One region of the Microbulbifer jejuensis genome, then DNA from elsewhere that is predicted to be linked to it. Evidence: predicted binding sites of a transcription regulator. Region 1 holds the regulator's gene; each other region holds the start of a gene.
What was found. Region 1 encodes LexA, which represses DNA repair genes until DNA is damaged. Its sites were predicted from a motif close to ACTGTNTNTANANACAGT; they were not measured.
Positions count from the first base shown of each region.

Region 2: a site for LexA is predicted at 2,242-2,259, ahead of ACL7TT_RS02745 (LexA family protein). Genes of this name have one in related genera too.
Region 3: a site for LexA is predicted at 4,590-4,607, ahead of uvrD (DNA helicase II). Genes of this name have one in related genera too.
Region 4: a site for LexA is predicted at 3,754-3,771, ahead of ruvC (crossover junction endodeoxyribonuclease RuvC). Genes of this name have one in related genera too.

Region 1 covers NZ_JBLBUB010000005.1:105,828-113,245, reverse strand. Annotated here, with positions in the region: gene ACL7TT_RS04890 (hypothetical protein) at 112-636, shown strand; gene topA (type I DNA topoisomerase) at 850-3,537, shown strand; gene ACL7TT_RS04880 (DUF6586 family protein) at 3,534-4,028, shown strand; gene ACL7TT_RS04875 (hypothetical protein) at 4,131-4,388, shown strand; gene lexA (transcriptional repressor LexA) at 4,457-5,062, opposite strand; gene ACL7TT_RS04865 (LOG family protein) at 5,222-5,860, shown strand; gene ACL7TT_RS04860 (TetR/AcrR family transcriptional regulator) at 6,287-6,919, shown strand; gene nagZ (beta-N-acetylhexosaminidase) at 6,967-7,418, shown strand, end outside.
Region 2 covers NZ_JBLBUB010000003.1:77,245-84,662, reverse strand. Annotated here, with positions in the region: gene ACL7TT_RS02750 (multicopper oxidase domain-containing protein) at 1-1,960, shown strand, start outside; gene ACL7TT_RS02745 (LexA family protein) at 2,279-2,569, shown strand; gene ACL7TT_RS02740 (Y-family DNA polymerase) at 2,669-3,124, shown strand; gene ACL7TT_RS02735 (ABC transporter permease) at 3,530-4,321, shown strand; gene ACL7TT_RS02730 (ABC transporter ATP-binding protein) at 4,318-4,986, shown strand; gene ACL7TT_RS02725 (hypothetical protein) at 5,039-6,271, shown strand; gene ACL7TT_RS02720 (polysaccharide biosynthesis/export family protein) at 6,460-7,418, shown strand, end outside.
Region 3 covers NZ_JBLBUB010000004.1:41,329-48,746, forward strand. Annotated here, with positions in the region: gene ACL7TT_RS03555 (hypothetical protein) at 1-50, opposite strand, end outside; gene ACL7TT_RS03560 (DoxX family protein) at 120-518, shown strand; gene ACL7TT_RS03565 (glutathione S-transferase family protein) at 577-1,548, shown strand; gene gstA (glutathione transferase GstA) at 1,643-2,248, shown strand; gene ACL7TT_RS03575 (multidrug effflux MFS transporter) at 2,258-3,502, opposite strand; gene hexR (transcriptional regulator HexR) at 3,647-4,501, opposite strand; gene uvrD (DNA helicase II) at 4,641-6,845, shown strand; gene ACL7TT_RS03590 (TRAP transporter substrate-binding protein) at 6,969-7,418, shown strand, end outside.
Region 4 covers NZ_JBLBUB010000013.1:18,596-26,013, reverse strand. Annotated here, with positions in the region: gene tolR (protein TolR) at 1-368, opposite strand, end outside; gene tolQ (protein TolQ) at 389-1,078, opposite strand; gene ybgC (tol-pal system-associated acyl-CoA thioesterase) at 1,082-1,486, opposite strand; gene ruvB (Holliday junction branch migration DNA helicase RuvB) at 1,504-2,520, opposite strand; gene ruvA (Holliday junction branch migration protein RuvA) at 2,536-3,147, opposite strand; gene ruvC (crossover junction endodeoxyribonuclease RuvC) at 3,208-3,735, opposite strand; gene ACL7TT_RS09810 (YebC/PmpR family DNA-binding transcriptional regulator) at 3,878-4,621, opposite strand; gene aspS (aspartate--tRNA ligase) at 4,723-6,501, opposite strand; gene ACL7TT_RS09800 (FmdB family zinc ribbon protein) at 6,560-6,829, opposite strand; gene ACL7TT_RS09795 (HU family DNA-binding protein) at 7,115-7,418, shown strand, end outside.

The sequences.
Region 1 (7,418 bases):
AATACACCCTTTCGACAGCCATTTTCAGTCTACCGTAAAAAAACTGTTTGACACAGATCATACGAAACAGCACACAATGGCGGTTTTTGTCTATTGATCAGGTGGGCGGTTATGTCGGAATGGGTGCCAGTGATCATTATTGCCCTCGTCATTGGGCTGGTACTGGGGCCGGTAATGTGGCTGAAACCCAACCGGCGAGACCGCCAGTTGGCGGACATGCGCAGCCGGGCTGCACGGGCGGGCATTACTGTGCAGATTCAGGCCCTTCCGGCCCCCGCTGGCAGGGGGACTGCCGCCGTCTATTCCCATCCGTGGCGGGACCGCAAAGGGCTGCAGGTCGGCTGGAGTTTACAGCGCCAGCGGGTGGCGCACGAGTTGAATTTTGCCGGGTGCTGGGATTGGGGTAGCGCTCGGGCGGCTCCCCAATCCGCCTGGCATCATCTGCACCAATTGCTGGAAAAAGTGCCAGTGGATACCGATGCAGTCGTAGCCACCGATGTGGGGTTGGGCATCCAGTGGCGGGAAACTGGTGGGGGACAGGCCTTTGCAAAACTGTTATCGGCACTGGCTGAATTCAGTCCGCTGATAGAGGGGGTCATACGCAAACCGAGTCCGGCAAGGCCTCCGGTAGGTTAGCCTGATGGGCTCGATAGCGTGAAGAGGAGACAGGCGCTATGTCTCTTTCCCAGTCCTTTATCGGGTGGACATTTTTGTTGTTTGGCACAGAAAATTGTCAGCTCTGCTTGACCGCGCAGTGACTGGAGCTTATATATTCGCGCAGCGCAAGCCTGCACTCACGGCTTGCCAGGTCTCAAACAGCAGTAAATTTTTATTTTAAATCAGAGAGTTATGGGTAAATCACTGGTCATCGTTGAATCACCGGCCAAAGCAAAAACCATCAACAAATACCTCGGCAAGGACTTTGTGGTTAAGTCCAGCGTTGGCCATATTCGCGATTTGCCCACAGGTGGGGGCCGCAAACAGCCTGTTGATGCAAAGGCTCGGGCGCGGCGCGCGGCGGAAACCCGCAAGCTCTCCCCGGAGGCGAAAGCGGCTTACAAGCGCAAAAAGAGTCACGAGCAGCTGATCAAGCGCATGGGCATAGACCCGGATCACGGCTGGCTGGCACATTATGAAATTCTGCCAGGCAAGGAAAAAGTCGTCAGCGAATTGCGCAAGCTTGCTGAAAACGCTGACCATATCTACCTAGCGACAGATTTGGATCGCGAGGGGGAGGCAATCGCCTGGCATTTGCGCGAGGCCATCGGCGGTGATGACGATCGCTATCGCCGGGTGGTCTTTAACGAAATTACCAAGTCCGCGATTCAGGGTGCCTTCAAAGACCCCGGGCGCCTGAATATCAACCGGGTGAATGCCCAGCAGGCACGGCGGTTTCTCGACCGTATTGTCGGGTATATGGTATCGCCGCTACTTTGGGAAAAAGTGGCCAGGGGATTGTCCGCAGGACGCGTGCAGTCTGTGGCCGTACGTCTCGTAGTGGAGCGGGAACGGGAGATCCGCGCCTTTATCCCGGAAGAGTACTGGACTCTGTTTGCCGACACAAAAACCGATAAAGCCGACAAGCTGCGCCTTGAGGTCAAAAAGCAGGCCGGTCAGGTATTCCGTCCCGTCAATGAGGCCCAGACGAATGGTGCCACGCGACAGTTGGAGTCCAGTACATTCGTTGTTAGCGGGCGGGACGACAAGCCGACCAGCTCCAAACCCGGAGCCCCGTTTATCACCTCGACACTGCAGCAAGCGGCGAGTAATCGCCTCGGTTTCGGTGTGAAGAAGACCATGACCCTGGCTCAGCGTCTGTATGAAGCGGGGCACATTACCTACATGCGTACCGATTCCACCAACCTCAGTGGGGAGGCAGTGGAATCTGCGCGGGAATATATCGGCGAGCACTACGGCGATAAGTACCTGCCAGGAGTGCCTAACACCTACAGCAGCAAGACGGGTGCCCAGGAGGCCCACGAGGCCATTCGACCCTCCGATGTACGCATGGGCCCGAATATGCTATCCGGGGTAGAGCGCGATGCGGAAAGGCTCTACAACCTGATCTGGCAACAGTTTGTCGCCTGCCAGATGACACCTGCACAATTTACCTCTACCTCGATCGTGGTCAGCGCCGGTGAATTTGAACTGCGCGCACGGGGCCGGGTTATCCGCTTTGATGGTTTCCTCAAAGTGGCGCCTTCTGGGGGCAAAAAGGAGGAGGATCTGGTGCTGCCGGACGTCAAAGTCGGCGACAGGCTCGCACTGCAGAAATTGGACCCGAGACAGCATTTCACCAAACCGCCTGCGCGCTTTAGCGAAGCGGCCCTGGTTAGGGAATTGGAAAAACGCGGCATTGGTCGGCCCTCCACCTATGCATCGATTATTTCCACCATTCAGGACCGCGGTTATGCGCGCCTGGAAAACCGGCGTTTCTACGCGGAAAAGATGGGCGATATTGTTACTGATCGCCTCAGCGAAAGCTTCAAAAATCTGATGGACTTCGGGTTTACCGCGAGCCTGGAAGAGTCCTTGGATGCGGTGGCCGAAGGGGAGAAAGGTTGGAAACAGTTGCTCGATGAGTTCTATCGGGACTTTTCCGCTCGCCTGGAAAAGGCGCAGTCTGCCGAGGCGGGCATGCGCCGCAATACCCCGACCGATACGGATATCACCTGTAGCAAATGCGGACGTCATATGCAGATTCGCACCGGTTCCACTGGGGTATTTCTGGGCTGTTCCGGCTATGCTCTGCCGCCCAAGGAGCGCTGCGTCAATACCATGAACCTGGTGTCCGGCGATGAGGCGGTTGATGCGGACACGGATGAGGAAGCGGAATCCCGCCTTCTACGCGAGAAGCGTCGTTGTGCCAAATGCGGCACGGCCATGGACAGCTACCTGCTGGACGAACACCGCAAACTCCATATCTGTGGCAACAATCCGGATTGTAACGGCTACGAAATTGAGCAGGGCACCTTTAAGATCAAAGGCTACGATGGTCCGATCATCGAGTGCGACAAGTGCGGCAGTGATATGCAGCTGAAGTCCGGTCGCTTTGGTAAGTACTTCGGCTGTACCAATGAAGCTTGTAAAAACACCCGCAAGTTATTGAAAAGTGGCCAGCCGGCGCCACCAAAAATGGACCCGGTGCCCATGCCGGAGTTGTCGTGCTTGAAAGTGGATGACCACTATATCCTGCGTGACGGTGCCAGCGGGCTTTTCCTGGCGGCCAGCCAGTTTCCAAAAAAACGCGAGACACGCGCCCCTCTGGTCAAAGAGCTGCTGCCTCACAAGAGCGAAATCGACCCCAAGTACAGCTTCCTCTTCTCGGCCCCGCTCAAAGACAATGAAGGGCGGGACACTGTAGTCCGTTTCAGTCGCAAGATGCAGCAGCAATATGTGCAATCTGAGGAGGAGGGCAAAGCGACGGGATGGCGTGCTTTCTATCGTGAAGGCGCTTGGCGGGTGGAGACCGGCAGTAAAAGCACCACTGCCAGACGTAAACCCCCGCGCAAGAAAGCAGTTCAGGGCAGCCAATGACGACTCTCTATACGGGGTTGGTTGTCTCTGCACTGCGCAAATGTCAGCTGTTGTTACAGAGGACCGGCGAATCTGACTTGCAAAGCAGGGCCCTGGAAGAGGCGGCCCTGTTTCAGTTATGGAAAGCCTACAGGGCTTTCCTCGCTGAGCTGGCAATCCAATTGCAATTGGGTTTCGAGCCTGAGTCTTTGCAAGTTATCTTGGATAGTCTTGAAAGCCAGGGAGTGGTCAGCAGTGAGGCCAGGGAATTGTCCTTGCTCAGCGCTGATCCCGATAGTTGGTTAAGTAAACTGCTTCAAGCTTGGAAGCAGCTGCAACAACTTGCCCCCGCGCCCACTAGGGAATCCGTGCGGAAAGGGGCAAACCTGATCCCACTGCACAGTATTGCCTTCCCCGCATCTAACGCGATTTCCGCTGAAATACTACTAGAGTGGCACAGTGCCCTGAGTGAATTGGTGCGCAGGCAGCGCGCCAGTTTGGAGGAGTGTTAAGGGTACCTGTGTACCATTTGCTCCGCCGGCTGCGCCCACTGAAACTTATAAATAGCCTGTGGTACACTGGGCGGAAATTGATTTGTGGTGAAGGAAAAGCAAATGTCCTCCGAAACTTTTGAGATTATTGAACTGGCCAATGGCGACGTGGCATTGCGTCGTAGTGGCCACAAGGAGGACCCTCTGGTGAGTATTCATTTCTCAGACGAGAGTCTCCAGTTTATGAGAAAGCATAAGGTGGCTATTGCCCGCGCTATGCTGGAAGCGGGCATTGAGGCTGTGCATAATCTGGATGACCTGGAGCCTGGTTACCTTGAGGAAGACGAGGAGGCAATGCCGGTTAACCATACGATCCACTGATCGAGCGGTTACCCAGGGGAGTTTCAACAGCGGCCAGTGGCCGCTGTTTTCGTTTCAGGCGTGAAAAATTAGGGGGTTTGACGAATAACGCCCACGGCCAACCCTTCAATCACAAAGTTGTTGTCCCGCATATCCACCCGAAGGATGTCAAAGTCCTCGTTTTCAGGCAGCAACTGCACCGCCGCCTGGTTGCCTTTGCGGCGGAAACGTTTAACGGTTACCTCGTCGTCAATGCGCGCCACGACAATTTGTCCATTCCTGACCTGTTCGGTTTTTTGTACCGCAAGCAGATCACCGTCGAGTATGCCCGCATCGCGCATACTCATCCCGTGTACCCGAAGCAGGTAGTCTGCAGGGGGGCGGAAGAAGTTGGCGGGAAGGTTGCAATAGTCCTCGATGTGTTCTGCCGCGAGAATAGGGTGACCCGCGGCAACACGACCAATGATGGGAAGGCCGGATTGGTGGTCGGGAATCCGAATGCCGCGGGAGGCGCCAGCGACCATCTCAATGGCTCCTTTGCGCGCCAGAGCCTTGAGGTGCTCTTCTGCGGCATTGGGTGATCGGAATCCCAGCTCTTGGGCAATTTCCGCCCGGGTCGGCGGATAACCTGTTTCAACCAAATAGGCTTTGATCAGCTCCAATACTTGGGTTTGTCGGGCGGTGAGATTGGTCATAGGGTTACCTGAAGTTCTGTATTTTTATACAGTTGCTGGGATTATATACAGAATTGATGTTCTTGCAATCCCAATGCACCCCCGTTCTATATGCTGCTACATTGGTTATGCAGACAGGAAATGAACACGATTGTTGAAAGGCCTGACAGAGAGGGAATAATGCTGGATGCAAAAATGGCCGAGGCATGGCGGGTGCTGCGCATACAGTCGGAGTTGGTAGATGGCATTGAACGCCTGATCGCACTCAGTGGTGCGGTTACGGTTTTTGGTGGTGCGCGCTTTACAGAGAATAGCTCTGAATACCAGCAGGGCGTGAAACTGGGTGAGCTATTGGCAGCAGAGGGTATTTCGGTTATCACCGGTGGGGGACCGGGTTTGATGGAGGCGTGTAATCGTGGTGCTTTTGACCTGCCGGGTACTTCGATCGGTTTGAATATCGAGCTTCCCTTTGAGCAAACGGCCAACCCCTATCAGGATATCAGTTTGAATTTTCGTTATTTCTTTGTGCGTAAATTTATGTTTGTCAAGCATGCTGTGGGGTTTGTGGGGCTGCCGGGAGGTTACGGCACCTTGGACGAATTATTCGAGGCACTAACTTTGGTGCAAACGCAAAAAGTACGCCGTTTTCCCATTGTACTAGTGGATAGGCACTACTGGAGTGGCCTCTACAACTGGCTAGTGGATACGGTTTTGGAGCGAAATTGCATTGATGCAGGAGATCTGGACTTGTTCCACATCGTAGAGACAGTAGAGGAGGCGGCAGAGCTGATACTGCATTATATGCGACCTCAGGGGTGACCGGAGTTTTTCCCTGTGTGCCGCGCCTACCTTCCCTTCGTATTTTAGCCCGCAGAGGAAACCGCACTATCAGGATCTATTGGTCAAGATCTGTTGGATAGACGCTTTTGAAAAACCGGCACAAAGGCACAGACTGCCTTTATTGTGTGACTCGCACCGGCCTGGGCCTGGCGGCAGCACCCTCTCGCATCGCAATGACCCGGCAATCTAGAGTAGGGCGGGCTAGCCATAACTAAGCCAACCACACCTGCTCCTAGGGGAGTGGTACGTCTCAACATAGCTTTCCTAACCAATACGCACTGTGGCCACGGCCTCGATGATTGATCGGGGACTTGGGGGGGTAGAACAAGGTGTCACCGGTGCGATGGTGGAATGTGCTAGTCTGGCCAGAATCAAACACCTGTTTTAAATTTTGGTCTAATGCTTATGAGCCATACGGACACCGTTAGCCGCATACTGGACGCCGCAGAGGTTCTGTTTGCGGAGCGCGGCTTTACCGAGACATCCCTTAGGACAATCACCAGCACGGCCGGGGTTAATCTGGCCGCGGTCAACTATCACTTTGGTTCAAAGAAAGCATTGATTCAGGCGGTATTTGAACGTTTTTTAACCCCGTTCACTTGCGCGCTGGAGTCAGAGCTGGACCGGCGGGCTGCATCTGGACTGCCCCTGCATGTGGAAGACCTGTTGGGGAGTCTCTACCGGGTGGGGCTCGGCAGTCTCAGTGAAAATGGCCTCAACCCCCAGCGTTTCATGCGCCTTTTAGGGTTGGCCTATACGCAGTTCCAGGGGCATTTGCGCCGTTTCATCGTGTCCCGATATGGCGATAGCTATCGCCGTTTTGCCGGCCTGTTGGCAGGAGCCCTCCCCGGGGTGGACCCTGTCACTTTCTACTGGCGCCTGTACTTTATGTTGGGTGCGACCATCTTTACGTTGTCGAGTTTCGATGCCATAGAGGCTATCCTGAGGGAGGATTTTGGTGCGCAGAGCAGTTTGCCGGAGACTCTGGAGCGACTGGTGCCAGCTGCCACTGCCATGCTCAAGGTTGTTGCGAAATAGCCTCTGACAGAGGTGTTCAGGCGGCGGAACTATTCGAGGAGCTTATTATGTCTGCACCGCTGGGGCCGGTTATGGTCGATATTGAGGGGCTTGAGCTTTCCGGTGAGGATTGCGAGTTGCTGAGACATCCGCTTGTGGGGGGAGTGATTTTTTTCGCGCGCAACTATCACAACCGGGTCCAGTTGCAGGAGCTGATTACTGCAATCCGCACGGTGCGTCCGGAGTTGCTGTTGGCTGTCGATCAGGAAGGGGGCAGAGTCCAGCGTTTTCGCGATGAATTTACCCGGCTGCCATCCCTGCAGGCCCTGTCCGCGCGAGCCTCACAGGAGCAGCTGCGGGATGTGGGCTGGCTGCTGGCGGCAGAATTGCTGACAGTTGGGGTGGATTTCAGTTTTGCGCCGGTTTTGGACGCAGATGACCAACGCAGTCGGGTCATTGGTGACCGCAGCTTTTGCGCAGACCCCAAGCGCCTGACCGCATTTGTACGCCCGTTTATCCA
Region 2 (7,418 bases), on a different contig from region 1:
GCAGGCGATCACCATTAACAGCCAGCTACCTGGTCCGACACTGGAATTTGTCGAAGGCGATTACGCTGTAATGCATGTGGAAAACCACATGGAAAAACCCATTACAATCCACTGGCACGGTCTTTTGGTGCCCAACCATATGGATGGTGTGCCCTATGTAACCAATGTCCCCATTATGCCTGGTAGTGCTTTCACCTATGAATTCCCGATCAAGCAGAGTGGCACTTATTGGTATCATTCGCACTTTGGCTTGCAGGAGCAGTACGGTCTGACTGGTCCTATTATTATTCACCCCAAAGAGCGCCCCCCCAATGCACCAGTTGATCAGATCATTATGCTGGCGGATTGGAATGATGAGCGCCCGGAAGAGACACTGCGAAAGCTCAAACGCGATAACGAAGGCTTTGCCATCCGCACCGGTAACTCGCAAACCCTGGTTGGCGCCATTCGGGCGGGAACCATCGGCAATGTGACTAAACGGAACCTGTATTCCCTGATCAATGCGGAGGTTTCCGATATCGCTTACGACAGGGTTATCACCAATGGCCGAAAGGACTGGGTTGTGGATCAGCCAGCCGGTCGGCAGGTCCGGTTGCGGGTTATTAATGGCAGTACTTCCACGTATTTTTACCTGAACTATGCAGGCGGTCCAATGACCGTTATTGCTGCCGATGGCCAGGATATTGAACCGATTGAGTTGGAGCGGATGTTGATTGCCGTCGCGGAGACCTACGACATACTGGTCACGGTGCCCGAGGGCAAAAGCCTGGAGTTTCGCGCTACTAATTACGATGGTTCCAACCATACCTCCAGTTGGATCGGGCGTGGCGAAAAAGTCTTTGCGCCGGCTATCGAGAGACCGAATATCTATACCTACGCAGCCAACGTGGGCACTGAAATGATTCAGCGTATCCAGAAGAAGCATAAAAGCTCCGGGGGGATGCCTAAATCAGATATGGGGCATATCACTAATATCGAGGGCTCCATATTGACCGGTGGCGATGCACAACAACGTCCACCAGCCCCTTACCAGCAACTGCGCTCAGTCACTTCCACCGCCCTGCCCAAACACGCCCCTACCCGTAGTGTGAAATTGATGCTGACCGGTGATATGAAACGCTATGTGTGGTCCATGAATGGCAAAACCCTGAGTGAAGATGCTTATATCAAAATCAAGAAAGGAGAAAATGTGCGGTTTGTGATGGTAAACAGCACCATGATGCGCCACCCCATGCACCTGCATGGGCACTTTTTCCGGGTAGTGAATGGCCAGGGCGATTATTCACCCCTAAAACACACGGTGGATGTGGCACCGATGAGCACCACCATGATCGAATTTAAAGCCAACGAGGAGAAAGACTGGTTCTTCCACTGCCATATTCTGTATCACCTGGAGTCCGGTATGGCGCGAATCGTTCACTACGAAGGCACGGAAGTGTCTCCGGAAATTCAGGCGATTCGCTATAAAGCACTGGAAGACCCCTGGTATGCCTGGGCGGATATTGGCCTGCAGACCAATATGAACACAGGCTTCATGATAACGCGCAACAATCGTAACGATGTATTTCTGACCTGGGAGAGCAACTGGGACAACGAGTATCAAGCAACGCTCGGGTACTATCGCTTTGTGAACCGCTTTTTCTCCGGTTTTGTGGGCGTTAACACCGATACTGATCTTGACCCCCACCGCACCCGTGCCGTGGCAGGCTTCTACTGTCTTTTGCCTTTCAAAATTAATGCCCTGTTGTGGGCGGATGACCGCGGCAACGGACGGATCACGATTAGTCGGGAGCTGGCGATTATTGACCGGTTCGGGTTAGGTTTTGAGTACGAGTACGATTCCTTCTCCAAATCCGAATACGTCGTGGAACTCACTTATTGGCATTCGGATTTTTTATCCTTTGCTGCCAGCTATCACAATGAATATCACGGTGGCGTTGGGGTGTTACTCCGGTTTTGAAGTTTGTTTTGTGTCCGCTCTCCCCTGTATAAAGCACTCCGCTCAACGGTTTGATCAGTGAGGTAAAGGTGCTATCTGAACTCCTGGAAATTCCTGTCTGGTGGAGTCCTTTGAGCACGGCATTCATGCCGGTAGTGGATTTGGCTTTGGGAACTCTATAGTCGGTAAAATGACGCTGCGAGCAAAACCCAAAGGCAGGGGAACAATCAGGCTGGCTATGTGAATAATACCCGGCCTATCGGTCAGCTTCCACCCTTGGCGGCAGTGGCTTACAAAGATAAACTGTATGTGCGTACAGGATTTAAGTAGCACCCCCGAATGAAATACTTATCCTTATATAGCTGCAGCATTGCTTGCGGCTTCCCGTCCCCAGCAGATGATCACAAGGAGGCCAGCCTTAGTCTTGATGAACACTTGATCACTAAACCCGCGGCAACTTTTATCGCGCGTGCCAATAGCGATTCGATGCAGGGGCTTGGGATCTTTGACCGGGATCTGCTGATTGTCGACCGCTCCCTGGAACCGGTACAGGGCGATGTGGTGGTGGTCGCTCTGGGTGGCCATTTGGCCTGCAAAGTGCAGGATCGTCACCACAGGCGCCTTTTGTAGACAAAAAGCAAATATCCTCCAATCCCTATCCGGGAGGGGCAAGACTTGAGTGTGGAAGGGGTGGTCAAGGCCTCCGTTCGCTACCATCGGCCTCTGTGAATGCTGGCATTGGTGGATTGCAACAGCTGTTACGCCAGCTGTGAGCAGATTTTTCGGCCGGATCTTCGCGCTAAGCCGGTGGTGGTACTCTCCCTTAACGACGGTTTTATTGTGGCACGTTCGAAAGAGGCCAAATCGTTGGGTATCGGGGATCTTGAGCCCGTCTTTAAGATCGAGCCTCTGTTGTGGCTGCACCAGGTGGCTATCTTCTCCGGCAACTACCCCCTTTATGGGGATATCTCGCACCGGGGGATAACGACCTTGCGGCAGTTCAGCTCGGAAGTGGAAGTGTACAGTATTGACGAAATGTTCCTTGAGCTTCAGGGCCTACAGAAGCATTGGCTGGATTACGGACGGCAGATTCGCCAAACGCTGTGGCGGGATGCTCATATGCCCGTGGGTGGAGGTACACATGCGGATGTTTACATTTTTGACGGTCATAGATTGTTTATCTGATGAGCTATTGGTAGCAGTTTGTCTAATGATGACAGTAAGAATGGCTCCTTTTCGGACTTTTCCAACTGTGTAACGCTTCCATTATTTAGGAGCCAAATAGGATCGGTAAGCAAGCTGCAGCTAATGCGTAATGGCGTGCAATAGGTATGGTGTGACGCAGGCAGTGGGCTGTGGTAGGATGCCGCGCAAAATGGGGTTTGAGGCGAACACCTCAAAAAATTGGCTATATAACATGTGGTTTAGATGTTGCTAAGAGTCAGAGAGTTAGGTATGGCACAGCTTTAGCTGCTCAGGGGTCAATTTTATGAAATAAATCTCCTTCAGATGAGCTCAGCTAAAGTATAAATGTTTCTCGGCTTGATTGTGAAGGGACTGGTTCACATATATTTAAGAAGTTAGAAAGATATGGGTCCTACAGTTCAGCGTACCGTTTGGCAGATCCAGCGCGATGTGATTTATGCGTTGCTGGTTAGAGAGATGAAAACCCGCTTTGGCAAATGGCGGCTAGGCTATGCTTGGGCCCTACTTGAGCCGGCAATGCACATCATGGTGCTGGCGGCAGTTTTCAGTTTTCTCGGCAGGGAGTTCTATCCGGGCATACCTACTTTGTTATTTATGCTGGGGGGCATAGCGCCATTTCTATTTTTCAGCCACTGTTTTTCCAAAAGCCTGGCTACAGTAGCTTCCAATCGCGGGCTATTTAATTATCGCCAGCTACGCCCTTTTGATGCTGTACTCAGCAGAGTTTTGCTGGAGTTCATTATTTACCTGTTAAGCCTGATCGCATTGCTTGTTGTGCTGGCATGGTGCGGTGTGCAAGCCGCCTTCGGTAATTTTCTTTTGTTGGTTGAAGTCAATGTTCTTTTTTTTGGCTTTTGCTTGGGCTTGAGTCTGGTCCTTTGTGTTGTGGGAGAAAGGTATCCAGAGTTTTCTAAAGTGCTTCCTGTGCTTGTGCGGCCTTTGTACTTTATGTCAGGTGTATTTTTTTCGCTCGACCAGATTCCAAAAGAGTATCATCCATATTTGATCTGGAATCCCTTGTTGCATGTAATAGAACTTACCCGCCAGGGCTTGTTTGCCAGTTACCATGGCATGTTTTCCAGCTTTCAGCATCTTGCATTCACTGCAATCGGAATGCTGGCATTTGGGCTGCTGGTTTATAGAGTGAGTTGGCGTGATTTGGTGCGCACCCAATGATTAAGTTGGAGAACCTTACAAAGTCTTATCTAACGCCCCAGGGTCGTAATGTACTGTTCAAAGCTGTAAATGCTACTTTTCCTGAGGGTAAAAATATAGGCATTCTCGGGCGCAATGGAGCAGGTAAGTCAACTTTGTTGCGTATTATGGGGGGGATTGACTATCCCGATGCCGGGCGAGTGATTACGAATCAAAGAATATCCTGGCCGATGGGGCTGTCTGGTGGTTTTCAGGGGAGCATGACCGGCAGGGAGAATGTTGCCTTTGTCTGCGGACTTCACGGTATCTGGGGTGCTGGCCAACGCAAGGTGATGGATACAGTTCAGGAGTTTGCCGAAATTGGAAATTATTTCGACGCCCCGATTAAAAATTATTCTTCAGGTATGCGATCACGCCTCGCTTTTGGGTTGAGTATTGCTGTTGATTTTGATGTCTACCTGGTAGATGAAGTCATGTCAGTAGGGGATGCCCAATTCAAGAATAAATGTGAAGCGGTTATTGCTGAAAAGCGCAAGACCTCCACTTTTATTATTGTTGCCCATTCGATGCCATTGCTGAGAAAAAATTGTGAAGTGGGAATCTACCTTGAAGAGGGAAGAGTGAAAATTTGTGGCTCTATGGATGAAGCTATTGCTCTGTATCTGAAAGGCGCAGCTTCTCGGTAGAAGAGCAATATAGCATCGTAAATATTCAAATAAGAAGTGTATATTAAAGTAGATGGAAGAAAAAAATTCGCGTACAGATGAGCAAATCGAAATAGTGGGGAGTAAGGCACTGCGGGGGGTGGTTAATACAGTAAGGAAAACTGTTGGAAATCTCTCAGATCATGTGAGTGATACACACCGAAAGCCTGTAGAGTTTTTACGCCGCTGGCGTGGCTTGTTGCTCTTTGTCGCAGCTCCTCTGTTGATTGTTGGAGCTTATTACGCATTCTGGGTCTCAGAACGTTATGTGAGCCATGCGCAGCTAATAGTGAAAGACAGCGCCGCCCCTCAAGCGACATCCCACTCGCTGGGATTTTTGGTTCCGGGTATAGGATCTGATAATCAGGATGTTTTTCTGGTGGTCAATTATATCCAGTCTTTGGATATGGCGTTGTATCTGGATGAAGAATTAGATCTTGCGAATTATTATAAGAGCAATCGCCACGATGTATTCTCCCGTCTTGATGCGGATGCAACCCAGGAAGACTACCTGGTGTATTATCGACAGCATATTGGCGTTGGTCTGGACGAGGCTACAGGTATTATTTCCATTGAGATGCAAGCGTTCGATTCGAGTTTTGCTCAGCATCTAGTCGAGACTGTTATTCAAAAATCAGAAGATTTTGTGAACGCAATCAGTAATCAGCTTGCAGATAAACAGGTTGATTTTGTAAAAAGCGAATTGGCATTAGCCCAGAAAAATTTACGTAGCTCAAAACAGGAAATTCTGGATTTTCAGAACCGTAATAATATTGTGAGCCCGGAAGAGCTTACCAAAGGAATCGGTAGTATTATCCAGGGGCTTGAAGCCAAACTTGCAGAGCAACGTGCCGAGTATACGGCGGCAAAGACCTATTTGAACCCGGATTCTTCCCAGATTATTTCCATGCAGTCGGGGATCGACGCACTAGAGCATCAAATTGAAATGGAAAAAGTTCGCCTGGTGGGGATAGATAAGGAAGGGAAGCAAAGACTGAATAGCTTGGGGGCACAGTTTCAAAACCTGGAACTTGATCTTCAATTCGCAACAGATGCCTATGCGGCCTCTTTAAAAGCTTTAGAAACTGCCCGTATGGAAGCCTCTGGAAAACTGAAACACTTGATGGTGGTCGCACAACCCTCTCTGGCAGAAGAAGCGGGATATCCGCGTAAATTATATAATTTGACGAGTTTTGCCGTTATGTTGCTGTTGCTGTACGGGGTTGGAAAAATGCTGGCTGCCAGTATCCGTGATCATAGAATGTAGGAAGATCCTTATAGTACAAAGTTGACCCCACGCAAGAGTAACGATATTTCTGTGGTAGGTTTGCAAGAGGATGGTGGGTAAGGCAGTAATATATTTTTGTTGGATAAATAGTACAGAAAATGCTTGCAAGAGCGGCACAGCAGCCTTGTTTGTTGAAAGAGTGAATTTAGTCAAATAGATTAGCAGAAATGACCGCAAGAAAAGTAAGAAGTTATCGTTTAGTTCTGGGCCTGTTGGCTTTCTTTGTGTGCCCACAGGTTGCGGCTCTTGAAACACAACTGTTAGACAATAAAGAAGCTTCGGAATTGCCGCAATCGGGGGTTCCGGTTTTTGGTCAATCTCTTTTTCGGGGGGCTTTTAAGGATCAGCCTTTCAGTGGTTTCAATCCGGATTACCGCATTACGGTGGGTGATCAAATAACTCTGCAGCTGTGGGGTGCCTATGACTTTAATTCGACCTTATTGGTAGATCCGCAGGGCAATATTTTTGTACCGGAAGTGGGGCCGATCCATGTGGGGGGGGTCAAAAACGGTGAGCTCAATGATTTTGTCTTGCGTTATGTAAAACGTGTGTTCAAGAAAAATGTGCAGGCCTATGCAAATCTGGAAGCCAGCCAGCCGGTAAAGGTATTTGTTACCGGATACGTCAATAAGCCTGGATTATATAATGGCTTTTCCTCGGATTCCGTTCTCTACTACCTGGATAGTGCGGGAGGTATAGATCCTGAAACTGGAAGTTTTATTGACATCAAGGTAATGCGCAGCGGAAAACCGATACAAAAGATCAACCTCTACAATTTTCTGGTAAAAGGTATCATGCCATCATTGCAATTACGCAGTGGTGATGTAGTCGTCGTTGGCTCACGCAAAGGCTCTGTGACCATGAAAGGGGCTGTGCAGCAGGTGGCACAAATGGAGTTTATTGGCCCTTATACACAGTTGGGTGAAATGCTCTTGGTGACCAAGCCGGAACCTCAAGCCAATTTTGCCCGCATCACTCAGGTAATTGATGGATTACGGCAGGCGAGTTATCTACCACTGACCGAAGCGATGGCGGTGTACCTCTACCCTGGTGCCCAGGTGGAGCTTGTGCGGGATAACGATATCGAATCGATTTCAATTCGTGTCTCCGGAGAGCTGGATGGTCC
Region 3 (7,418 bases), on a different contig from region 1:
TTGCCCCAGGGAAACCCTATGCCTTTACAGTCTTCCCCCAGCTGCCGCATTTCCGCTGTTCCGGGCTACACTGTTGGCATCCCTTTATCGATTGGCGTGCAACCGCGAGAGAGAAAGCCATGGCTAACCATCCTGTGCTGTGCGATACCTCCAAATTGATTGGCCGGGTTTTGTTGTCCCTGCTGTTTATTATTGCCGGCTGGGGCAAGCTGGGCGAGTATGCGATGACAGAGGAATTTATGGTATCGATGGGATTGCCGGCTTTGTTATTGCCGCTGGTGATTCTGGTGGAGCTGGCCGGAGGGTTATCGGTGCTGCTCGGTTTCTTTACCCGCTTTTCTGCAATCCTTCTCTTCCTGTTTTGCCTGGTCAGTGCCGGCATGGTGCATTTTGTTCCCGATGATTCCGGTGAGATGACCAGCTTTATGAAGAACCTCTCTATTGCTGGCGGTTTTCTGCTACTCGCCTGTGCTGGCGCGGGCCGCTTCAGCTTGGATCACTGGGTAAGAGGCAAGTAGCGCCGCACCCCGGCGAAAACGGGAGGCCGTCAATAACCGGCGGCCTGAGGAGAAGGCGATGGGTCAGCTTGTCGATGGCCGCTGGCGGAACCAAAGGCGCGACACGGGAAAAACCGGTGGCGAATACGTGCGGGAAGCGGCGCAATTGCGCAACTGGATCACCGCCGACGGCAGTCCCGGAATCAGTGGTGAGGGTGGCTTTGATGCCGAGGCCGGCCGCTATCACCTGTATGTCTCCCTGGCCTGCCCCTGGGCCCACCGCACCCTGATATTGCGCAAATTAAAAGGGCTGGAGCCCTATATCGACGTGTCAGTGGTCAGCCCTTTTATGCGCGAGCACGGCTGGTCTTTCAATACGGAGGAGGGCAGTAGTGGCGATCCGCTCTATCATTCGGATTATCTGTACCAATTATATCTGCGCAACCGCGACGATTATACTGGCCATGTCAGCGTGCCCCTACTCTGGGACAAGCGGCGGGCGTGTGTGGTCAATAATGAATCGTCGGAAATTGTCCGTATGTTCAACAGTGCTTTCGATCACCTCACCGGCAATCCGGAGGATTTCTATCCAGAAGACCTGCGCGGCGACATCGACGCCACCAATGCGGTGGTGTATGAAACGGTGAACAACGGTGTGTACCGCGCCGGCTTTGCCACCGTTCAGAAAGCCTACGAGCAGGCCTACGAAGCGTTATTTCGCACGCTCGACCAGTTGGAGCAGCGCTTACACAATAACCGCTATCTGACGGGCGACAGAATTACCGAGGCGGACTGGCGCCTGTTTACCACGCTGATCCGATTCGATGCGGTCTACCACGGCCACTTCAAATGTAACAAACAGCGCCTGGCGGATTACAAAAATCTGTGGGGGTTTACCCGTGAACTGTATCAGCAGCCGGGTGTAGCGGAGACGGTGAATTTTTTCCATATCAAGCACCACTACTACGATAGTCACCGCAATATCAACCCCACCGGCATAGTCCCCAAGGGACCCGAACTTGATTACGCAGCGCCCCACGGCCGGGGATAGTATGGGGCGTGGAAAAATACACCGGTATTAAAGACATCCCGGAAAGCGCTTCTATACTGCTGCTAGCAACACAACTGCCAACCGAGGAATACCCGTGAAGCTCTTCTACTCACCCGGTGCATGCTCCCTGTCCCCACATATTGTCGCCCGCGAAGCGGATATCGATCTGGACTTGTGTAAAGTGGATTTGGAAACCCACACCCTGGAAAACGGCGATGACTTCAGAAAGATCAACCCCAAGGGCTATGTTCCGGCACTGCAGCTGGATGGGGGGGAGATACTCACTGAGGGCGCTGCCATTGTGCAGTTTTTGGCCGAACAAAAGCCCGATGCCAATCTGGTGCCACCGGTGGGCACCCTCGCCCACTACCGCTTGCTCGAGTGGCTCAATTTCCTCAGTGCGGAAGTGCATGAATTGTTTAAACCTCTGTTCGCGAACGGTCCCGAGGAGGAACAGCAGCATGCGCGCGAAAACCTGATCCGGCGTTTTGACTATATCGAAAGGCACCTGGAAAAGGGTTACCTGATGGGGGAGGATTTTACCGTGCCGGATGCCTACCTGTATGTCTTGTCCACCTGGTTGGAGTCCATGCAGTTCGATATGTCACGCTGGCCACGATTGCAGGCTTTCAAAAAGTGCATGGCGGAGCGGCCGGAGGTGCAGCGGGCCCTTGAGGAGGAAAACGGCAAAAGTGCCTGACGGGCCACCTCAGCGCGGTGTGAGTCGCTGGGTTGGCTCAATGGGTTTGCGCGCTTTGGCGACAACAACGGCACTGAACAATGCCACCAGTGCCGAGGCAAACATCGACCCGGCGATAGGGGTCAGTGTGCCGGTGTGCAGGCTGCTCACCAGCCCGCCCAGCACACCGCCGGTAATAAAGATCGCAGCGCCGTAAAGGGCATTGGCGCTGCCGCTCATCTTCGGGAAAAACTCCAGGTAACAGGCGGTGGCGTTTGGCGCGATGATGCCGATACAGCTTATCACCAGTACCAAAGGTACCATCCACAGGATTAATTCCCGGATACCGGTCAGGGTGCACAGCAGCAGCAGGCCGCAGCCGAGCAGCTGAAGTGTAATGCCCGCCAGCAATATCATGCGCGGCTGAAACAGGTTGAGCAGGCGGATGTTCACCTGCACCATCAAGATCAACCCAAGGATGCAGGCGCCGAAAAACAGCGGAAACTGGCTGGCGCTAACGCCGAAATACTGCATAAAAACGAAGGGCGCTGTGGTGATGTAAATAAACATCGAGCCACTGACACAGGCCTGGGCGGCGAGAAACCCAAGGGCGCGGCGGTTGCGCAGAACCACGGCATAGCTGGCTATCAGGGAGCCCAGGGGCATCCGCTGGCGCCGGGCCCGGGTGAAGCGCGGCACGGTTTCCGGCAGTAGCCGATACACCAGCAGCAGCATGGCCATCGCGTACAGCAGCAGAAAAACAAAAATACTCTGCCAGCCGCCAATTTCCAGTAATAGTGAGCCGATCAAAGGCGCGATCAAAGGCGCGGTCAACATCATGGTGCTGATGATTGAGATAATCTTGGCGGCCTCGCGACCGCTGTGCAGATCGCGCACGATGGCGGCACAGATCACCGTGGCAAAACCACCGCCGATAGCCTGCAGAAAGCGCAGGAAAATCAGTTGGTCCACATGGTCTGCAAACAGTACCAGCAGCGATGTGACGATATACACGATGAGGCCGATGGTGCCCACCAGTCGCCGCCCCCAGCGGTCCGACAGCGGTCCGCCACACAGTTGCCCCAGGGCAAAGCCGAGCAAAAAACTGGAAACCGAGTACTGGACCCGCGCCACTTCGGACTCCAGTGCCGCGGCCATGGCAGGAATTGCCGGCAGGTAGCTGTCGATGGAGAAAGGGGTCAGTGAAACGAGCGCTGCCAGCCACACCACCAGCCAGCGTGGGGCTTTTTGTTCAGCGGTTGATGGGGTGGTCATTGATTGTGCTCTGGTACGGCTTGGTGTGGATAGTTCCCAACAGGGGCAATCCTGGGTGCAAGTTGCCTTAAACACGGTCGCGGGGCGCATGTCAGGAGGTGTGCGCCTATTATCCCCTGCGAAGGCGCGGCAATACACTCAAAATCAGTGTTTGTCTTCGCGCAGGGTGTAAAGGCCCTGCTTCAGTTTCAAAAGGTGGTTTTGCAACTGCGGCCCCTTGCGCTGCGCCACGCCGATGGCGAGTACATCGATCACCACCAGATGGGCAATGCGCGAGGACAGCGGCGTGTAGATCTCGATATCCTCTTCCACATCCACTTCCAGCGGGATATTGGCCTCTTGCACTACCGGTGAGCCGCTGGGTGCCAGACCCACGACCAGGGCCCCCTGTTTTTTCGCCATACCCATGGAGCGCAGCAGCGCCTTGGTGCGACCGCTCTGGGAGATCGCCACCACCACATCGCCGGGCTCCATGGACATGGCCGACATATTCTGGATATGGTGGTCAGAATGTGCGGCCGTGGCCAGTTGCAGGCGAAAGAATTTGTGCTGGGCATCGGCGGCGACGGCGCCGGAGGCTCCAAAGCCAAAAAATTCAACCCGCCTGGTTGCGGCCATGGCGGTTACCGCGGCTTCCAGCGCGCGGTTGTCTATTTTGTCCCGAACCATAAGCAGTGTATCCACGGTGGAGTCGAACACTTTGCGCTTGTATTCGGCAATGGTGTCCGTCTCGGTCACCGCGATCTGGCCAAAGCTGGGACTGGAGGCCAGCTGCTGGGCCAGGTTCAGCTTGAATTCCTGAAAGCCCGAGCAGCCCACCGCGCGGCAGAAGCGCACCACGGTGGGCTCACTGACCTGCGCCTCGGTGGCCAGGTCGACAATACGCATATGGATAATTTCGCCGGGATTGGCGAGAATATACTCCGCGACCTTGCGCTCGGATTTGCGCATGGAGGAGAGCTGTTCGCTGATTTTTTGCGTGACTTCCGCCGGTTTCACAGGACTTCCTTCGCAATCTCAGATGGCGCAGTGTAGCCCCTGCGCGCATCGCTGGCGAGCGGCTTTGTGTGGTCAGTCTGGGCAAGATCCTGTGTATTTACACAGGCCTTGCACACAAGCTCTGGTACAATTTTCGCCTATGGACGTATCTCAGATTCTAGACCCCCTCAACGACGCACAGCGTGAGGCGGTATCCGCAGCACCGGGCAATCAATTGGTCCTGGCCGGGGCCGGCTCGGGCAAAACCCGTGTATTGGTACACCGCATCGCCTGGCTGATGCGGGTGGAGGGTGCTTCGCCCTATGCCATTATGGCGGTGACGTTCACCAATAAAGCGGCTAAGGAGATGCGTGCGCGTATTGAAACGCTGCTGGGGGTGAATACCTTCGGTATGTGGGTGGGCACTTTCCACGGTCTTGCCCACCGCCTTCTCAAGGCGCACTGGCAGGAGGCCAAGCTGCCGCAAAACTTCCAAATACTCGACGCCGACGACCAGCTGCGTCTGCTCAAGCGGGTGCAGGCGGATCTGGGCCTGGACGAGAAAAAGTGGCCGGCGCGCGAAACCCAGTGGTGGATCGGCGCGCAAAAGGACGAGGGGCTGCGCCCTCAATATATCAATGCCGGTGCCGACCCCTGGCTGCAGACCATGGTGCGCATTTATGCTGCCTACGAGGTGGCCTGCCAACGTGGCGGCCTGGTGGACTTTGGCGAATTGCTGCTGCGCGCCCACGAATTGTGGCTCAACAACGACAGTGTCCTCGCCCACTACCGCCAGCGCTTCCCCTTTATCCTGGTGGACGAGTTTCAGGATACCAACGCGATTCAATACGCCTGGCTGCGTCTGCTAGCCGGTGAAGAGAGCCATATCACCGCGGTTGGCGACGACGACCAGTCCATCTATGGTTGGCGCGGCGCCAGGATCGAGAATATCCAACACTTTTCCACAGACCTGCGCGGTGTGCAGACAGTGCGCCTGGAGCAGAATTACCGTTCCACCTCCCGCATCCTCGATGCCGCCAACGCAGTCATCACCCACAACCGCGGCCGCCTCGGCAAGGCGCTGTGGACCAAGGGCGAGGAAGGCGAGCCCATTTCTGTCTACGCCGCCTACAACGAGCAGGATGAGGCGCGTTTTATTGTCGAGCGCATCAAAGATTGGGTCGGCAACGACAGCCGGCGGGACAGTATTGCCATTTTGTACCGCTCCAACGCCCAGTCGCGGGTGCTTGAAGAAGGACTCCTGCGCGAACAGGTCCCCTATCGTATCTACGGCGGTCAGCGTTTCTACGAACGCCTGGAAATCAAAAATGCGTTGTCTTACCTGCGCCTGATTGCCAACCGCAACGACGATACCGCCTTCGAGCGGGTGGTGAACACACCCACCCGCGGTATCGGTGCGCGCACGGTGGAAATGGTGCGTTCCTATGCCCGCGAGCAGGGCTGCTCCCTGTGGCAGGCGGCCAAGATGATGCTGCAACAGCGGGTGCTCGCCGCCCGTGCGGGCAATGCCCTGCAGGGGTTTCTGGATTTAATCAACCGGCTGGCCGCCAATGCCGAAGACAAAGAGCTGGAGGCAATCGCCGGAGATGTGATTGAAACCAGTGGCCTGCTGGCATTCCACGGCAAGGAAAAAGGCGAGAAAGGCCAGACCCGGGTGGAGAACCTGCAGGAACTGGTCAGCGCTTGTCGCGCTTTTACCGGCGTGGACCTGCCGGAGGGCGGGGATCAGGAGGGGGCGATTCCGCTGCTCAACCAATTCCTCGACAGTGCTGCACTGGATGCCGGCGAAGGGCAGGCAGATGAGTTTGAGGACGCGGTGCAGCTGATGACCCTGCACTCCGCCAAGGGCCTGGAGTTCCCCTTGGTGTTTATGGCCGGTGTGGAAGAAAATCTGTTTCCCCACAAAATGTCCGCCCAGGAGCCGGGCCGTATGGAGGAGGAGCGCCGCCTTTGCTATGTGGGTATTACCCGCGCGATGCGCAAGCTGTATATCACCTATGCGGAAAACCGCCGCCTGTTTGGCAGCGAAACCTACAACAGTCCCTCCCGCTTTATCGGTGAAATACCGGCCAGCCTGGTGCAGGAGGTGCGGCTGAAAACCGAGATATCGCGACCGCTGTACCAAGCCGATTATGGCAGGGTGGGAGAGTTTTCCGACCCGCCGCCGGATTTCGACGACCTGCCACCACTGGCTTTGGGGGGGCGCGTCGATCACCCCAAATTCGGCGAGGGCACCGTACTGCAGTTTGAAGGCAGTGGCCCCCGCGCCCGTGTGCAGGTCAACTTTGACGATGCCGGTAGCAAGTGGTTGGTGGTGGCTATGGCAAAGTTACAGCCCATGTAGCGGTGATTCCCGCGCAAGCCGGAATGTGTGAACAAAATGGGAACCGACCACTGGCCTTTGTCAGCGTGAGAAAACGAAGACGGCTTGCACCGAGCCAAAGAAAGAAAACGATCAATGGTAGCGATGAAGAAAATTAACTGGTACCCCGCCGTTATCCTCGGTCTCCTGGCTTTGCTCGTGATTACCTTTGCTGTATTGGTGGTATCCCGTGCATCGCTGGGGCCGAAACAACAATACACTGAGGCGGGTGCTCAAGAGCGGTATCACTGGAAGCTGGTTACCACCTGGCCGAAGAACTTTCCCGGCCTCGGTCGCGCGCCGGAGCATTTTGCCAAGGAGGTGGCGGTTATGTCGGGCGGGCGCCTGAAGATCAAGGTTTACGGCGCCGGCGAACTGGTGCCCGCGCTGGGGGTTTTCAGTGCGGTTTCCGAGGGCGCCGCGCAAATGGGGCACGGTGCCGCCTATTACTGGAAGGGAAAGATACCGGCGGCCCAGTTTTTCACCGCCGTGCCCTTCGGCCTGAATGCCCAGGAAATGAATGGCTGGCTGCATCACGGCGGTGGTCTGGAGCTC
Region 4 (7,418 bases), on a different contig from region 1:
ATGGCATTGACAATCAAACCGTAATCGGCATCGCTGTCACCCCATACCAGAACCGGGGTTTTTGGCTTTTGACGCAATACCTTGGCCACCGTCTCTTTGATTTCTGGAAGTGGCTTGGCCGCTTTCTCATCTGTACCCAGATTTAGGTAATAGGTGCCATCGGCACGCACCGAGACAATCAACGGTTCCTCGTCCGACTCCTCCATCGGCGCCGAGGGCGCGTTGGGAAGGTCCACTTTGACCCCCTGCATCAGCAATGGTGCCGTGACCATAAACACAATCAGCAGCACCAGCATCACATCGATATAGGGCACCACGTTGATTTCAGATACCAGCCTTTTTTTGCTGCCCTTGCGAAACACACTCATAGGATTCGCCTGCTCACACCTTAGCCGGAATGCACTTTGCGGTGCAGGATCGAGGAAAATTCCTCGGCAAATGTTTCGTAACTGGACAGCAACCACTCCGCCTTGGCGGAATAGCGGTTATAGGCTATCACTGCCGGAATCGCCGCAAATAGGCCCATGGCCGTGGCCACCAGGGCCTCACTGATACCGGGCGCTACCGTGGCAATGGTGGCCTGGTGCATAGTAGCGAGGCCACGGAAAGAGTTCATGATGCCCCAGACAGTGCCGAACAGACCGATATAGGGGCTGACTGAGCCCACAGTAGCGAGAAACGGCAGGTTCATCTCTACTTTCTCCTGCTCCCGCGACATACCCACACGCATGGCCCGCTCGGTTCCCTCCATCACCGCTTCAGGGCCGCTGCTGCCCTGCTGGCGCAGACGGGTAAACTCGGTAAAACCGGCGCGAAATAGGGACTCTACCCCGTCTGTCTTGCTCCGTTCAGCGCGCTCATTGCCCTCGCGGAACAGCTTGTTCAAATCGGCACCGGACCAGAAGCGGCGCTCGAAACTATTGAGAGCCTGTTTGGCCCGGGACAGATAAAGACCCCGCTGGATAATCATGACCCAGGAAACCACCGAGGCCAGCAACAACAGCAACATCACAAGCTGTACCAGTAGGCTGGCGTTCTGAATGAGTCCCCAAAGGGAAAGTTGTTCACCGGCGTTCATCTTCTAAATTACTGCCTTTAATGCTGAATAAATGGGCCCCGGCAGAGCACAGGGTTTGTGGTTGTGGTCAGCGACACAGGCAACTTTGACCACACCTTCACAAATTAGCTCATTTTGGCGCCAGATTTTTTGCTCGAAAGTCACCCCAACGCGCCCCAGTTTGCCAATCGTCGCAGTAGTGCGCAATGCATCATCGAGCCTGGCAGAGCGGCGGTACCGGATCTCGGCGGAGTGCACCACCAACAGCAGCCCCTGGTGTGGCATTGCCGGCTTATCATAGCCGAGAGAGCGCAGCAGTTCTGTGCGCGCCCGCTCCATATACTTCAAATAATTCACGTAGTAGACGATACCGCCCGCATCCGTATCCTCGATATAGACCCGTACAGGAATACTGAAAACCGCTTTCACCCCTCCCCCTTTCCGTTTTATTTATCGGGTTTCGGCAAACCGAAGTGCTCATAGGCAAGTCCGGTCACCACCCGCCCCCGCGGCGTGCGGGCAATATAACCCTGCTGGATAAGGTAAGGTTCCAGCACATCCTCAAGCGTGTCCCGCTCCTCACTCACTGCTGCAGCAAGGCTGTCCACACCGACCGGGCCGCCATCGAATTTCTCGATCATGGCCAGCAACATACGCCGGTCCGACTGGTCGAAGCCCCTGGCATCCACATTGAGCATATTCAAAGCGGCGTCGGCGATCGCCGAATCGACCGAGCCATCGCCCCGCACCTCCGCGTAATCGCGCACCCGGCGCAGCAGGCGGTTGGCGATGCGCGGGGTGCCGCGGGCACGCCGCGCCACTTCCAGGGCACCGCCCTCGTCCATACCTACCCCCATCAGGCCCGCAGAACGGTGCACGATATGAGTCAAATCCTCAACGCTGTAGAACTCCAGCCGCTGCACGATGCCGAAACGGTCCCGCAGGGGAGAGGTGAGCAGACCCGCCCGGGTTGTGGCGCCAACCAGTGTAAAAGGCGGCACGTCCAGCTTGATAGAGCGAGCCGCCGGACCCTCACCAATCATGATATCCAACTGGTAGTCCTCCATGGCCGGGTACAGGACTTCCTCCACATGAGGGCTCAGGCGGTGTATCTCGTCGATAAACAGAACATCTCCCGGCTCCAGGTTGGTCATCAAAGCCGCCAGATCACCGGCCCTCTCCAGCACCGGGCCGGAGGTAGCCTTGATGGCGCCGCCCATCTCTGTGGCGATAATATTGGCCAGGGTGGTTTTGCCCAGGCCCGGCGGACCGAACACCAGGGTATGGTCCAGGGCCTCTTTGCGCAGCTTGGCCGCCTGGATAAAGATCTCCATCTGCTCGCAGACCACCGGCTGGCCCACATAGTCCGCCAGGGTTTTGGGGCGTACAGCGCGATCATACTGCTCTTCCTGGCCTACAGGCCCCACGGGTTGGGGCGCCACCAGGCGATCGGCTTCGATCATGAAAACCACTCCAGATTAAGCGGGCGCCATACCCTTCAGTGCCAGACGGATCAGGGTCGCGCTGTCGGCATCCGGCTGCGTCTTACCGGCCCAGGCCACCATTTTACTGGCCTCCGCAGGCTTATAGCCCAATGCTGCCAGGGCACTTTCAGCCTCACCGGCATGATCCACTCTGGGCGCCGTAGTGGCCGGCACCAGCGGAATACCATTGGCGTCATTCACTTCCGGTGTCAACTTATCACGCAATTCGACAATCAGGCGCTCGGCGGTCTTCTTTCCCACACCAGGCACTTTCACCAGTGCCGTCACATTGTCTTCCGCCACACAGCGGGCCAGGGCAGCGACATCCAGGCCAGACAGAATGGCCAAAGCCAGCTTGGGGCCTACACCACTGATCCTGATCAGGGTGCGAAACACTTTGCGCTCGGCGTCGCGGATGAAGCCGTATAGCTGTTGCACTGTCTCGGAAACCGCCAGATGGGTGTGCAACTGCACCGGCTGCCCCAAAGCCGGCAGCTCGAAAATAGTGGTCATGGGCGCGAGCACCTCGTAGCCAACTCCGTGCACGTCCACCAACAATAATGGCGGCCGCATCTCAGCCAGGGTACCGCTCAATCTTCCGATCATGTGTTTTTCCAGGTTTCTGATTTTCCACCCGTGGAGGTATGGCTTTGCCTATAAACGCACCTAAACACTGAGACGGCCCCTGCGAAAGCGACTGGGCATGGCGCCGCCAGCAAGTGCTGGGAGCCGCCCCGTATGCATATGGCACAGCGCCACGGCAAGGGCATCTGCGGCATCCTCCTGCGGACAGGCTGGCAGCGACAGCAGCGTTTTGACCATATGCTGCACCTGCAATTTGTCTGCAGCGCCGTTGCCCACCACTGCCTGCTTGACCTTGCGCGCCTCGTATTCGGCCACCTCAAGGCCCCGGTTGGCACCGGCCACAATGGCAGCGCCACGGGCCTGCCCCAGCTTCAAGGCGGAACCGGCACTCTTTGCCATAAAAACATTTTCTATCGCCATTTGCACAGGCCGGTATTGCTCGGCAATCTGGCTTACTGCATCAAAAATCAATTTCAGGCGCTGTGGCAAAGGGCCCTCTGGGATACGAATCACCCCGCTGGCCACATAGTGGGCACTGCCGCGCTTGACATCGATAATGCCGTAGCCTGTTTTGCGTGAGCCGGGGTCAATTCCCAGTATCCGGGTCAAAAGGCAGCTCCCTCAATATCTGTATGTTTATATAGTAATGGGAGTGTCCCAAGGCGGGGGGAAGGCGTCAAGGGTGAACGCGGGGTGCAGCGGTAAAAGCCGGGGCAGGACGGCGCCTGCCCCTGGGGGAGGGAACGAATCCTCAGCCAAGTGCCTCCATCACCTCAACGGGAATATCCGCATTGGTGTAAACATTTTGCACATCGTCCAGGTCTTCCAGCATCTCGACCAGTGCCAGCACTTTTTCCGCTGCCTCTTTATCCAACGCTATGGTGGTGGAGGGGATCATGGCTATCTCGGCGCTATCCGGCATAAAGCCGGCCTCAACCAGTGCATCCTTGACGGTGAGGTAGTCCTGGAATTCCGTGGTCACTTCGACGTTGCCGTCGTCGTCAGTCTCAATATCCTCGGCACCGGCCTCCAGAGCCGCCTCCATCAGCGCCTCTTCATCGACCCCGGCTTCGTAGTACAACTGTCCTTTGCGCGAAAAGAGATAACTCACCGAGCCATCGGTACCCAGGTTGCCACCGCGTTTGGAAAAAGCATGACGCACCTCTGCCACGGTGCGGTTGCGGTTGTCGGTGAGACACTCCGCCAGTACCGCCACACCGCCGACACTGTAACCTTCATAAACCACCGCCTCAAAGTGTTCACCATCGGTATTGCCTACGCCGCGGGCAATGGCCTTATCAATGGTGTCGCGCTTCATATTGGCACCCAGTGCCTTATCGATAGTGGCGCGCAGGGTTGGATTATCATCGGGGTTGCCTCCTCCCTTGGCGGCCACGGTCAACTCGCGGATGATCTTGGTGAAAACCTTGCCCCGTTTGGCATCCTGGGCTGCTTTGCGGTGCTTGATATTGGCCCATTTACTATGTCCGGCCATCCTCGTCTCTCTCCATCAGTGCGCGGAGTGGGAAGTGGGCAACACACATTGCCCACAGCATGAGCTTGATGGGCTCACTTCGCTGAGCCCACCGGGGAAAATCAGCGGATAATCTCTTCCTTCTGGCGCAGGCGGATATTCAGCTCGCGCAACTGCCTGGCGTCAACCGAACCCGGGGCATCCGTCATGACACAGGCGGCACTCTGGGTTTTCGGGAATGCGATCACATCGCGAATGGAATCGCTGCCGGTCATCAGCATCACCAGGCGATCCAGGCCAAAAGCGAGACCGCCATGGGGTGGCGCGCCGTACTTGAGGGCATCGAGCAGGAAGCCAAACTTCTCGCGCTGCGCCTCTTCATCTATACCGAGGATACGAAATACCGCCTGCTGCATCACCTGATCGTGAATACGCAAGGAACCACCACCCAGTTCGGTGCCATTTAGCACCATATCATAGGCGCGGGACAGGGCACCCAATGGGTTCTGCTCCAGCGCTTCGGGGGTGCAGGAAGGTGCGGTGAAGGGGTGATGCAGCGCGGTGAGGCTACCGTCGTCATTTTCCTCGAACATCGGGAAAGCCACCACCCACAGGGGTGCCCACTCACTGGTATAGAGGTTCAGGTCCTGGCCCAGCTTGCAGCGCAGTGCGCCAAGGGCTTCCGATACAATCCTGGCCTTGTCCGCACCGAAGAAGATGATATCACCGTCTTCCGCTTGCAGACGGTCGAGAATGGCGGCGCGGGTTTCTATAGGTAGGAATTTGACGATCGGCGACTGCAGGCCATTTTCCAGGTCGGCGCGCGCGTTGACTTTGATATAGGCGAGCCCCTTGGCGCCATAGATACCGACAAACTTGCCGTAATCGTCCAGTTGCTTGCGGGTCAGCTTGTCGCAACCACCGGGCACCCTGATTGCGGCCACTCGCCCTTTGGGGTCGCTGGCGGGTCCTGAGAACACCTTGAAATCCACTTCGGTCATCAGGTCTTTGATTTCCACCATCTCCAGGGGAATACGCAGATCCGGCTTGTCGGAACCATAGCGCAGCATGGCCTGGTAGTGGGTGATACGGGGGAAGGCCCCCAGTTCCACACCCTTCAACGCCTTAAACAGCGCCCGCACCATGTCCTCGGTGATGGACATGATCTCCTCTTCCCCCAGAAAAGAGGTTTCGATATCAACCTGGGTGAACTCCGGCTGGCGATCGGCACGCAGGTCCTCATCGCGAAAACACTTGGCAATCTGGTAGTAGCGATCAAAACCCGACACCATCAACAGCTGCTTGAACAGCTGTGGGGACTGCGGCAGGGCGAAGAACTTGCCCTCGTGGGTGCGGCTCGGTACCAGATAATCGCGCGCGCCCTCCGGCGTGGCGCGCGTGAGGATCGGGGTCTCGATATCCAGAAATTCGTGCGCATCCAGGTAGTTGCGAATCGCTGTGGTAAGCCTGGAACGAAAGCGCAGATTGTGCTGCATCTCGTTGCGGCGCAAATCCAGGTAGCGGTATTTGAGACGAACGTCCTCTCCCACTTCGGTGTGCTCGTCCAGTTGGAAGGGGACGGTTTCGGCACTGTTAAGGATCTCAAGTTCGGTCCCGTAGACCTCCACCTCACCGGTATCCATATTGGGGTTCAAGGCCTCCGCAGCGCGGGCGCGCACCCGGCCTGTGACCTTCAACACATACTCGCCACGCACGCGATCAGCCAGCTCAAAATACTCGGCAGCATCCGGGTCGAATACCACCTGAACGATGCCCTCCCGATCACGCAGATCAATGAAAATCACACCGCCGTGGTCGCGGCGGCGATCGACCCAGCCACAAAGGGTTACTATACGATCAATGTCCGCGGAACGAAGAACGCCACAGAAGTCGCTGCGCATGGATAAAAATTCCCGTTATCGATGGTGAAATGGTTAACTGAGCGTACACATCGCGGGCCTAGGCCGTCTTTCCAGCCGTTTTCGCGGCTTTGTCGCCCTTGGCCTTACCGCTGTTGGCCGCATCGCCGGCCAGGTTTTTCTTATTGCCCGTCTTGAAGTCCGTCTCGTACCAACCCCCTCCCTTTAGGCGAAATCCGACTGCTGAAATTTTCTTGCTCAACTCGGCCTTACTGCAAACTGGACAATCCTTGAGCGGGTCATCGCTCATGCGCTGCAGGGCCTCCATCTCGTGGCCGCAGGCATTGCACTGGTATTCATAGATCGGCATTACTCAGTACCCGGTGCTTGAAAAAGGGAAGAGAGTATACATGAGCCCTACAGAGGGAAGAAGCGGCTCCGCCCTATCGGCCAGCCAAGAGGCTCCCAGGGACCGGTTCAAAGGTTAAAAAACACAGAAAAGCACTATTTTTCCAGTATTTCCTCGTACGATCTTGCAAAAACTATATATACTTCCCGTTAGCACCCGCTGAGACCACCGTTTTTGGACGCAGTGCAGCGGGAGTAGAAACACACTTACCGGACTTACACCGAACAACAAAGAAGGAAACCAGCCATGGCTACCAGGAAAGCTGCTCCCAAAAAAGCCGCTGCCAAAAAGGCTCCGGCTAAGAAAGCCGCACCACCGGCCAAGAAAGTAAAGGCTATCAAGGAGAAGTACACCAAGACCCAGGTTCTGAACCAGATTGCTGAAAATACCGAACTGTCTCGCAAACAGGTCCAGTCCGTTCTGGATGAATTAGGTGATATCATCGAAGGCCACATCAAGAAGCGCGCTGTTGGCGAATTTGCCCTGCCGGGTCTGCTGAAAATCACCACGGTGAAGAAACCAGCTAAAAAGGCCCGCAAAGGCATCAATC